Regions from separate parts of the Staphylococcus sp. GDH8C109P genome, predicted to be linked through region 2. Evidence: predicted binding sites of a transcription regulator. Region 2 holds the regulator's gene; each other region holds the start of a gene.

Region 1 (3,223 bases), on a different contig from region 2:
AAGAGTAAAAGGAAATGTAGTCTTTTGTTAATTCCATCGTTATATTATACTAACTAAATAGGAACTCCTTAGGGGTCTTACCTTAGAACATCTTGCGAAGTAATTCGATGAGTAGTATCGTGAACGTTCCAATTTTCAAGTAATACTCAACATCTTCGCGATGTTCTTTTTATTTATAGATTTTATATGTACATATATATAGAAAGTTTCAAAAGAAAAAAGGATTTACTTAAAAAATCCTTATATGGAAAGGGGAAGGATGTTGAATATACATAATTTAATAGACTTTAATTACATAAAAAGAGCAATCAAAATTTTTATAATGGCAACAATTTTATTATTAATAACTATTATTATAGCTTACATTTTTACTCCTGGAGAAGAATTATTAAAGCAATTAGGAAATAAATCACCTGAAAGAGTAAGTGAAACACATGGTTTAACAAAAGTATGGGGATTTATACAAACTAATGGATTTCACGTACCTATACAAATGTTAATATTAGCATTAATACCTATACCTTTTTTATATACACTTAACCTCATAGTCTCAATAATAATACCAGGTATAATGTTTGGTTTTTTGATTAATTTTGATCCTTATAAAGGTTTCACAGGTTTTATATCGTATATTCCACACTATATGTTCGAAGTATTTAGTTTCTGTGTAATGGTTAGTGGTCTTTATATGTTAAACAAAACTATAATACGAAAGATAAGTAATATTTTTAGAAAAAATAAAAAAAGAGACGACTCTTTAAGAATTAGCCTAATAATGTTATTTAAATTGTATTTTCTAATGTCTTTACCTTTAATTGTCCTAGCTGCATTTACTGAAACATATGTTGCAGATATGTTATTAAAATTAATGAATTAAAATGATATTGATTTATAAAGGGTAGGCACTTATGTGCTTGCCCTATTTTTTGTGGTATCATTTAAGTGAATTATTCAGAAACTCGACATGAATAAAGCAATTGAAAAATACAATAATGTGAAAGAGGTAAAATTTAATGAATTCTTATTATATTCTCATTTTTTTAATTTGGCTTATAAAAGAACAAATAAATTTATTTGTTTTATTATATGAAAAATTTAGTTTTCCTTTGTTATTTTTAGTTATAATCATCGTTTTTCGAAAAGAAATTTCTAATTTATTAAAAAGAGTTCGTCAAATAAATGTTGAAAATAATAGTGGCCAAATCAGTTTTTTATTATCGGAAATGAATGATTTGAAAACCGATATGGAGAATTCGACCGTTTCTCAGATTAGGCAATATGGTGAAGATGTTAGAGAAAAAGGCTCACTTGGTGGACCACCAGAAGAAAAATATGAACAAAACCCTGAGTTTAATGAAAGTTTTAATTTAATTCATTTATCTGAAGAATTACATAAAGAATTAGCTCTAAACGGTCCTTTTGATGCTATTGAAAAATTATATAAAGCTTATACTTTTCTTACTGAAGGAAAGGATACAGAAGATGATAATCCTACTAAAATCATAAAAGATGTATATCTTACTGCTATGAGTATAAAAGAAAATGGAGGTTATTTATTAGACGATAAGCTTATTTATAACTACAGAAGTTTTATTGAATTAAGTTATAAAGGATTAGAAAAAAGAAATGCTAAAGGATAAGTATTTTTAAACAATTTTGTTTCGATACATATCAAACCACCCACACATGTCACTGGGTGGTTATTTTTGTTTTCTAGTAGCTTTCTAGTAACTTACGAGTAATAATATACATCTTTACATATACGAACAAGTGTTTCGTTATATTCATGAGGTGATAATATGAAAGTAATAAATCCAGACGCACCAGATGAATATAAATATGAAACTGATTACCGTAAAATACCTAGAGAGTATCTTAACTCACGTATACCACAAGGGCGTGGCATGGTTAAGTGGCAAGCTTTCAAGACCTTACCCGAACAATACGAGAGATTAGAACAGTACATACAAGACCAAAATAAAGTTGATAGACCATCATTAAGCGACCACCAATTGAATGATTTAAACGATAAGTTAATATTCAAAATGTACAATGATCCTAAAATTGAATTACGTTATTTTGTGGATAGATATATTAAAACTAAAGATGGTTGCATTCACAATGTAGATGTTCACACACAAACACTACATTTATATGAAGAAAGTGGAATGTGTAAGTTAGATTTGAAAGATATTGTGGAAATAAAAAAAGCCCACCTAAATGAATAGGTGGGTTATTTTACCTGACATTTTAATAAACTTAAAGATAAAGAGCAATAGAAAGTTTGAATTAACCTATAAAGAATTCCTCCTAAAAAAGATAAAAATATATACCTATAGATAAAAACTATGGGATATGTAAAATACATAATAATATGTTATAATTAAATAAAAAGTGGGTGAGATGTTGGAACTAATCTTATTATTGTGTAGCTCAGGTGTCGCAGGGTTATTCACATATATTTATTTAGATTATCTATCTATTTTTGATACAGAAAAATCAGAGATTAAAAAGATGTTTTCTATATTATTTTCACTAATAAGTGTCGGAATTTTTATATTAGTTAATAATTTTATAGGCATTATTATAAAAAATGAGTTGTTAAGCATATCAATAGCTTTATTGATATCTGCAATGTTGATAATATTCGTTCTTAATAAATATATTTATGTGTTTTTAATAAATAAATTTAGATCAAACATGAATAAAACTAGAATTGACTTTCAAAAGAATGCACTAATACATGAACATGCGATTGATTTCGTTCTTTCTAATAGACAAATGAGTTATTATATTGAATGTTATAATGATGAATCTATTGAGAAACCAGCTATGTACGGTTTAATAGCAAAACATGAAATTGACAATAATTTAGATGTAAGTTTCATAATTTCTACAACTAGCAAACTCACAAATCAAAAATTATCTAAAGCCGACTCATATTATGTGTATCATAAGACTAATACGACAAGTTATTATAAAATTTACGGATTTAAAAATTAATCATTTCCTATCTTTTCTGAAATCTTTTCCAAATTTTTCTTCTAATTTTGACTCACTTAATGTTTCGTGGTCGTGTGTATGGTTTCTATATCTTTTTTTTACAGGTTCATTACTTCTTTTTTCATGACCTAGACCACCTCCACCACGGTGCCCAGGGTCTTTAGGATTATGTTGTTGCTTTTTATTCTCATCACTCATAATATCACCACCTCTCAATGTC
Region 2 (3,223 bases):
AAGTTATATTAAAGGTAAAGTGAACGGACTATACAGTAATCAAAATGTTATTTCTTCAAAATCTAAAATTAAATATAGTACTCCTAAAGATATAGTTAGAGAACGATTAGGTGATCCGATAACTACAAAACGTAAAGGTCATTTGAGTATAGACGTTCGCGATAATGAATTTGATAATTTTAAAAAAGACAATATTTACACGACAGCTTTTTATGATAAGCATAATGACAACAATCTCACTGCGCTATTATTAGTAAGTGAAAAAATGGAGAATCGACTTCAAAATCAATATGCAACGCCTTCGCGTAATTTAGCAAAAAGTTTTGAACTCCAAAATTTTGATTTGGTCAATGCTGAAAGAGTACAACATGGGTTAAATACATTAGATTATTCTGAATCTATCTCTGATACAGCACGCAAACACAGTAATGATATGGCAGAGAATAATTATTTTGACCATAATAATCAATCTGGGGATTCACCATTTGATAGATTAGAACAAGATGGACATGATTTTAATACAGCTGGCGAGAATTTAGCTTATGGTCAACCAAGTAGCATTTATGCTCACCAAGGATTAATGAACTCTTTAGGTCATAGAAAAAATATTCTTAAAAAAGAATTTAATACTTTAGGTGTCGGCGTTGACTTTAATGAACATAAACAACCTTATTGGACTGAAAATTATACGGGATAGTGTTTATGCATTGTTGAAAAGGGTATCTATATTCTGTGAGGATGAGGTATTATGACAACAAATAAAAAAGATCAAACAGAAGATATACTAGAAAAAGGGAAAGATGTCTTAGAAAAAAATGACAATAAATAAGAGGCTACGCTATAAGCGTAGCCTCTTATTTATTGAGAGTGTCTTTATCTATAAAATTAAATTTCTCTAAATAGGCCGACAACTTTACCTAAAACAGCAACTTGATCTAAATAGATTGGCGACATTGTACTATTTTCCGGCTGTAAACGGTATCGCGTTTTTTCTTTGTAAAAACGCTTGACTGTAGCTTCATTGTCCTCAGTCATTGCTACAATAATATCACCATTTTCAGCAATAGTTTGGCTTCTTACGATAACTTTATCTCCATCTAATATTCCCGCTTCAATCATGCTATCACCAACAACATTTAAGATGAAAATATCGCTGTTATGCGTTGAGGTGAAATGTTCGGGTAACGGAAAATACTCTTCAACATTTTCAACAGCAGTAATAGGTATACCTGCTGTTACTTTTCCAATGACTGGCACGTGAATTGTAGATTCCATATTCACGGTTTCACCTAATTGTTCGGTAACAATTTCAATTGCACGTGGTTTAGTTGGATCTCTTTTTATATAACCTTTTTCTTCTAGTCTAGATAGATGTCCATGCACAGTTGAGCTAGATGCTAAACCAACAGCTTCACCAATTTCTCGAACACTTGGCGGATAACCCTTTGAATGAACAGTCTGTTTAATATACTCAAAAATCTCATTTTGTCGCTTAGTTAATTCTCTCATAATAGGCACTCCCTACGTTAATTTGTTTTTATTATAGCATGTATTATTAATGTTTACAAACGTTTGTTCGTTTTTGTGTTGACAGAGAACAGATGTTCTGATAAAGTTTAAGTACAAACAAACGTTCTAGGAGTGACTTATATGTTTAAACTATCTATATATCAAATTAAACCTTATATTACAGTATTGCTAGTTACAATGATTTTAAGTACTGTATTTATATTAAGTGCTTATTATAATACAAAATCAGAACAAACGTACGAAATGACAGATCATCAAATCACAAATATTTCTACAAAAGACGAACAGTACCAAATGAATTCAGATGAAAAAAGCGAACGGACGCTCAATCAATTTTTAGCAAAAGCCAAATAAAATATTAAGCCAACTGTATTGTGAAAGTGAATTTATTTAGTAGAATGGTAAAGTAAGCGTAACTATTTAGTTTCGCTTATTTTTTTGTTATATTTTCTATATTATGAATTACGGAGGTTTATTATGGCGAAAAATGATGCCGTAGATATTAAGCGTATAAATGAGTTAGCAAAAAAGAAAAAAGAACAAGGATTGACTGAATCTGAATCAAAAGAACAATCGAAATTAAGAAAAGCATATTTAGATTCCTTCCGACAAAGCTTTAAAAAACAAATTGAAAGTACAAGAGTTATTGATCCTGAGGGCAATGATGTAACGCCTGAAAAGGTGAAAAAAATATTAGATTCTAAAGATAAAAAAGATAATAACTAAATCAATTTTTTGTTAAATAATTACTAAATAAGGTATAATAGTAATGAAACTTGCTATAAGAAAGGAAGTCATTTAGATGAATAAAGAAAAAGATCAATTAGCAATAGATACGATAAGAGCCTTAAGTATCGATGCTGTTGAACAAGCAAACTCAGGTCACCCTGGATTACCAATGGGCGCAGCTCCAATGGCATATACATTATGGACACGCCACTTAAATTTCAACCCCCAATCAAAAGATTTCTTCGATAGAGATCGTTTTGTATTATCTGCAGGCCATGGTTCTGCATTGTTATACAGTTTATTACACGTTTCAGGTAGCTTAGAATTGGATGAATTAAAACAATTTAGACAATGGGGTTCAAAAACTCCAGGTCATCCAGAGTTTAGACATACAGATGGTGTTGAAGTAACAACTGGACCATTAGGACAAGGTTTTGCTATGTCTGTAGGTATGGCAATGGCTGAAAAACATCTCGCTGGTAAGTTTAATAAAGAAGATGCTAATGTAATAGATCATCATACTTACGTGATAGCATCTGATGGAGATTTAATGGAAGGTATTTCACATGAAGCAGCATCATTAGCTGGTCATACACAATTAGATAAACTTATTGTATTATATGACTCAAATGACATTTCTTTAGATGGAGATTTAAACAAAGCATTTTCTGAAGATGTTAAAACGCGTTTTGAATCATATGGTTGGAAACACATTTTAGTTAAAGATGGTAATGATATAGATGCTATTGATAATGCTATTAACGAAGCTAAAACTGCAGATGTACCAACAATCATTGAAGTGAAAACAATCATTGGTTATGGCGCGCCTAACAAACAAGCTTCTCATGGCGTACACGGTGCTCCATTAGGTGAAGAAGAAAGAAAATTAGCTTTAGAAAACTATGGTTTGGATCCTGAAAAACGCTTTAACGTACCGGATGAAGTATATGAAATTTTCCAACAA
Region 3 (3,223 bases), on a different contig from region 2:
ATTGTGGGCACGTGCCCCTTTAACTACAATGGATGGTTGCTTCATTTTCGTCACCCTTCTGCTTTTAATTCAAACAACATATCTCTGAGTTCAGTTGCCTTTTCAAAGTCTAAATCTTTAGCTGCTTGTTTCATTTCTTTTTCTATATTACTAATGGTTTTTTCGCGCTCTTTTTTCGTCATTTTTTTAGGTACTTCCGTACGTTGCGCTTCGTTTGTTTCGTCTGTTTCAACAGTAGCACTGATAACATCGTGAATTTTTTTATTAATTGTGGTAGGTGTAATATTATATTTTTCATTATATGCTTGTTGAATCGATCTACGACGCTCTGTTTCATTTAGTGCATAACGCATTGAATCTGTGATTTTATCTCCATACATAATAACTTCACCGCCACTATTACGTGCTGCACGACCTACTGTTTGGACAAGTGATCTTTGCGAACGTAAGAAGCCTTCTTTATCTGCATCTAATATGACAACAAGAGATACTTCTGGTATATCAATACCCTCTCTTAACAAGTTAATACCAACAATCACGTCATAGGTACCCACACGTAAATCTCGAATAATTTCAATACGTTCTAAAGTTTTAATTTCAGAATGTAAATAATTCACATTAATACCTGCTTCTTTCAAATACGTGGTCAAGTCTTCACTCATCTTTTTAGTCAATGTAGTTACTAATACACGTTCATTTCGATTAATACGTTCTTGTATTTCACTGAGCAAGTCATCAATTTGATTTTCTGTTGGTCTAACTTCTATCTTAGGATCTAATAATCCTGTTGGACGAATAATTTGTTCCACCATTTCATCTGTATGTTCTAATTCATAAGGTCCTGGTGTTGCAGACACATACACGAGTTGTTTTGTTTTTTCTTCAAATTCTTCAAATTTTAACGGTCTATTGTCTAAAGCACTTGGTAACCTAAAACCATGATCAACAAGTACTTGTTTACGCGCACGGTCACCGTTATACATACCTCTGATTTGTGGTAATGTCACATGCGATTCATCAATCATCACAAGCCAATCATCTCCAAAATAATCGAGCAATGTATAAGGTGTTGAACCCATAGGTCTTAGTGTTAAATGTACAGAATAATTTTCGATACCTGAACAAAATCCCATTTCTCTCATCATTTCCAAATCATAATTCGTTCTTTGTTCTAGGCGTTGAGCTTCAAGCAATTTATTTTCCGAACGCAACTCTGACAAACGTTCTTCAAGTTCATTTTCAATACGTTGGATAGCAGATTTCATTTTTTCTTCTCGGGTAACGAAGTGGGAAGCTGGGAAAATTGCAAAGTGATCGCGCTCTCTTAACACTTCTCCAGTTAAATAATTAACTTCACGAATTCTATCAATTTCATCCCCGAAAAATTCAACACGAATGCACATTTCTTCACGAGAAGCTGGGAAGATTTCTACAACATCGCCTCTAACACGAAACGTACCGCGTCTAAAATCAATATCATTTCTTATATATTGCACATCTACCAATTTTTTAAGTAACTCACTTCTGTCCATTTCCATACCTACACGAACACTGACAACCAAATCACGATATTCTTCTGGATTACCTAAACCATAGATACAGCTCACACTAGCAATAATAATGACGTCATCTCGTTCAAATAATGCGCTTGTCGCAGAGTGACGTAATTGGTCAATTTCGTCATTTATTGACGCATCTTTTTCAATAAAAGTGTCAGTTGATGGTACATAGGCCTCTGGCTGATAATAATCGTAGTAACTGACGAAGTATTCGACTCTATTCTCAGGAAAGAATTCTTTAAATTCACTATATAATTGACCCGCTAACGTTTTATTATGGGCGATAATTAAAGTTGGCTTACCAACTTGTTGAATCACATTACTCATTGTAAATGTCTTACCAGTACCTGTAGCTCCGAGTAATGTCTGATGTCTCTTCCCTGCATTCACACCATCTACAATTTGTCGAATCGCTTCTGGTTGGTCCCCTTTAGGGTCAAAATCCGATTGTAATTTAAATGGGTAGTGTTCCATAATGACACATGCCTCCTATTATATTTCTATCTGCTCGAACGTGATTTAAACATCTCATTTAACACGTGACTTATTTTAGTTACTATAACTATATTTTATATGCGTATGTTATTAACAGTTTATATTTTAACAGATTTATAACCTTTAACACAAACATTTGTTCGTAAATTAGTGTTTCACTAAATAAAAACAAACACAGTACATGACCATGTTTGTTTGCGTTAATAAGTTTTTATTCTGATAATAATGAAGTTAAATAATTATATACTTTTTATCATGTTGTATCAATTAAGTTGCTTAACACTTATTACCTAATCATCTTCTTTTTTATGGAGTTCTAATTGGTCAATAATTAAGTAACCTGCTAATAATGAAGCAACATCTATAAATATAATCCATTCATCATGAAAAAAACCTTTTTCAATTGAAGTTCCTATTAAAATCAAAGTTAAAATAGTACCTACCCATTTACTTCTTGTCAGTACACTAAACAATACGACAAGTATGCAGGGAAAAAAAGATGCTAGTATATACCAGATCATTCATGTCACCCGTTCCTATTATTTAAAATAGACATCGTTGTTTCTCGCAATTCCGATTTTGGTATAAATCTTTCTGTAAGCATTTCAGGAATAATATTTTCTATAAAATCTTGCACTGAATTCAAATGGTCAAATTGCATAATTGTTTCTAATGACATTTCGTATATTTCAAAAAATAGTGGCTCAGGATTACGTTTTTGAATTTCGCCAAATGTTTCATATAACAAATCAATTTTGTCAGCAACAGATAAAATTTGACCTTCTAGTGAATCATCTTTTCCTTCTTGCAGTCGCTCTCGATATATGGATTGATATTGTTCTGGTATTTCTTCGTTGATAAAATGATCTACCATTTCTTCTTCTACTTGTGAGAATAATTTTTTTAATTCTCCACTCGCATATTTGACTGGTGTTTTAATATCTCCTGTAAAAATTTCGGCGAAATCATGGTTTAAGGCTTTTTCGTATAAGCTTTTCCAATCTACTTTATTGCCGTGATATTCTTCTACTGTACCTAAATATTGAGCAATTTTAGTCACTTTAAAAGAATGTGCAGCAACATTATGCTCAAAATATTTAAATTTCCCAGGCAATCGTATTAATTTTTCTAAGTCTGATAAACGTTTAAAATATTGATGTACTCCCATG

Evidence for each region. The regulator LexA, encoded in region 2, represses DNA repair genes until DNA is damaged. The targets are predictions, from matches to a motif close to CGAACATATGTTCG.
Region 1: the regulator LexA is predicted to act here: its motif matches at 1,764-1,777, upstream of KA867_RS01190 (YolD-like family protein).
Region 3: the regulator LexA is predicted to act here: its motif matches at 2,184-2,197, upstream of uvrB (excinuclease ABC subunit UvrB).

Annotation. Positions count from the first base shown of each region.
Region 1 covers NZ_JAESMX010000001.1:232,974-236,196, forward strand. Annotated here, with positions in the region: gene KA867_RS01180 (stage II sporulation protein M) at 269-877, shown strand; gene KA867_RS01185 (hypothetical protein) at 1,014-1,640, shown strand; gene KA867_RS01190 (YolD-like family protein) at 1,800-2,228, shown strand; gene KA867_RS01195 (hypothetical protein) at 2,407-3,003, shown strand; gene KA867_RS01200 (hypothetical protein) at 3,004-3,201, opposite strand.
Region 2 covers NZ_JAESMX010000013.1:69,136-72,358, forward strand. Annotated here, with positions in the region: gene KA867_RS05180 (CAP domain-containing protein) at 1-697, shown strand, start outside; gene lexA (transcriptional repressor LexA) at 886-1,509, opposite strand; gene sosA (DNA damage-induced cell division inhibitor SosA) at 1,651-1,884, shown strand; gene KA867_RS05195 (DUF896 domain-containing protein) at 2,008-2,256, shown strand; gene tkt (transketolase) at 2,333-3,223, shown strand, end outside.
Region 3 covers NZ_JAESMX010000001.1:173,818-177,040, reverse strand. Annotated here, with positions in the region: gene uvrA (excinuclease ABC subunit UvrA) at 1-45, opposite strand, end outside; gene uvrB (excinuclease ABC subunit UvrB) at 51-2,036, opposite strand; gene KA867_RS00815 (CsbA family protein) at 2,345-2,575, opposite strand; gene KA867_RS00810 (YfbR-like 5'-deoxynucleotidase) at 2,581-3,222, opposite strand.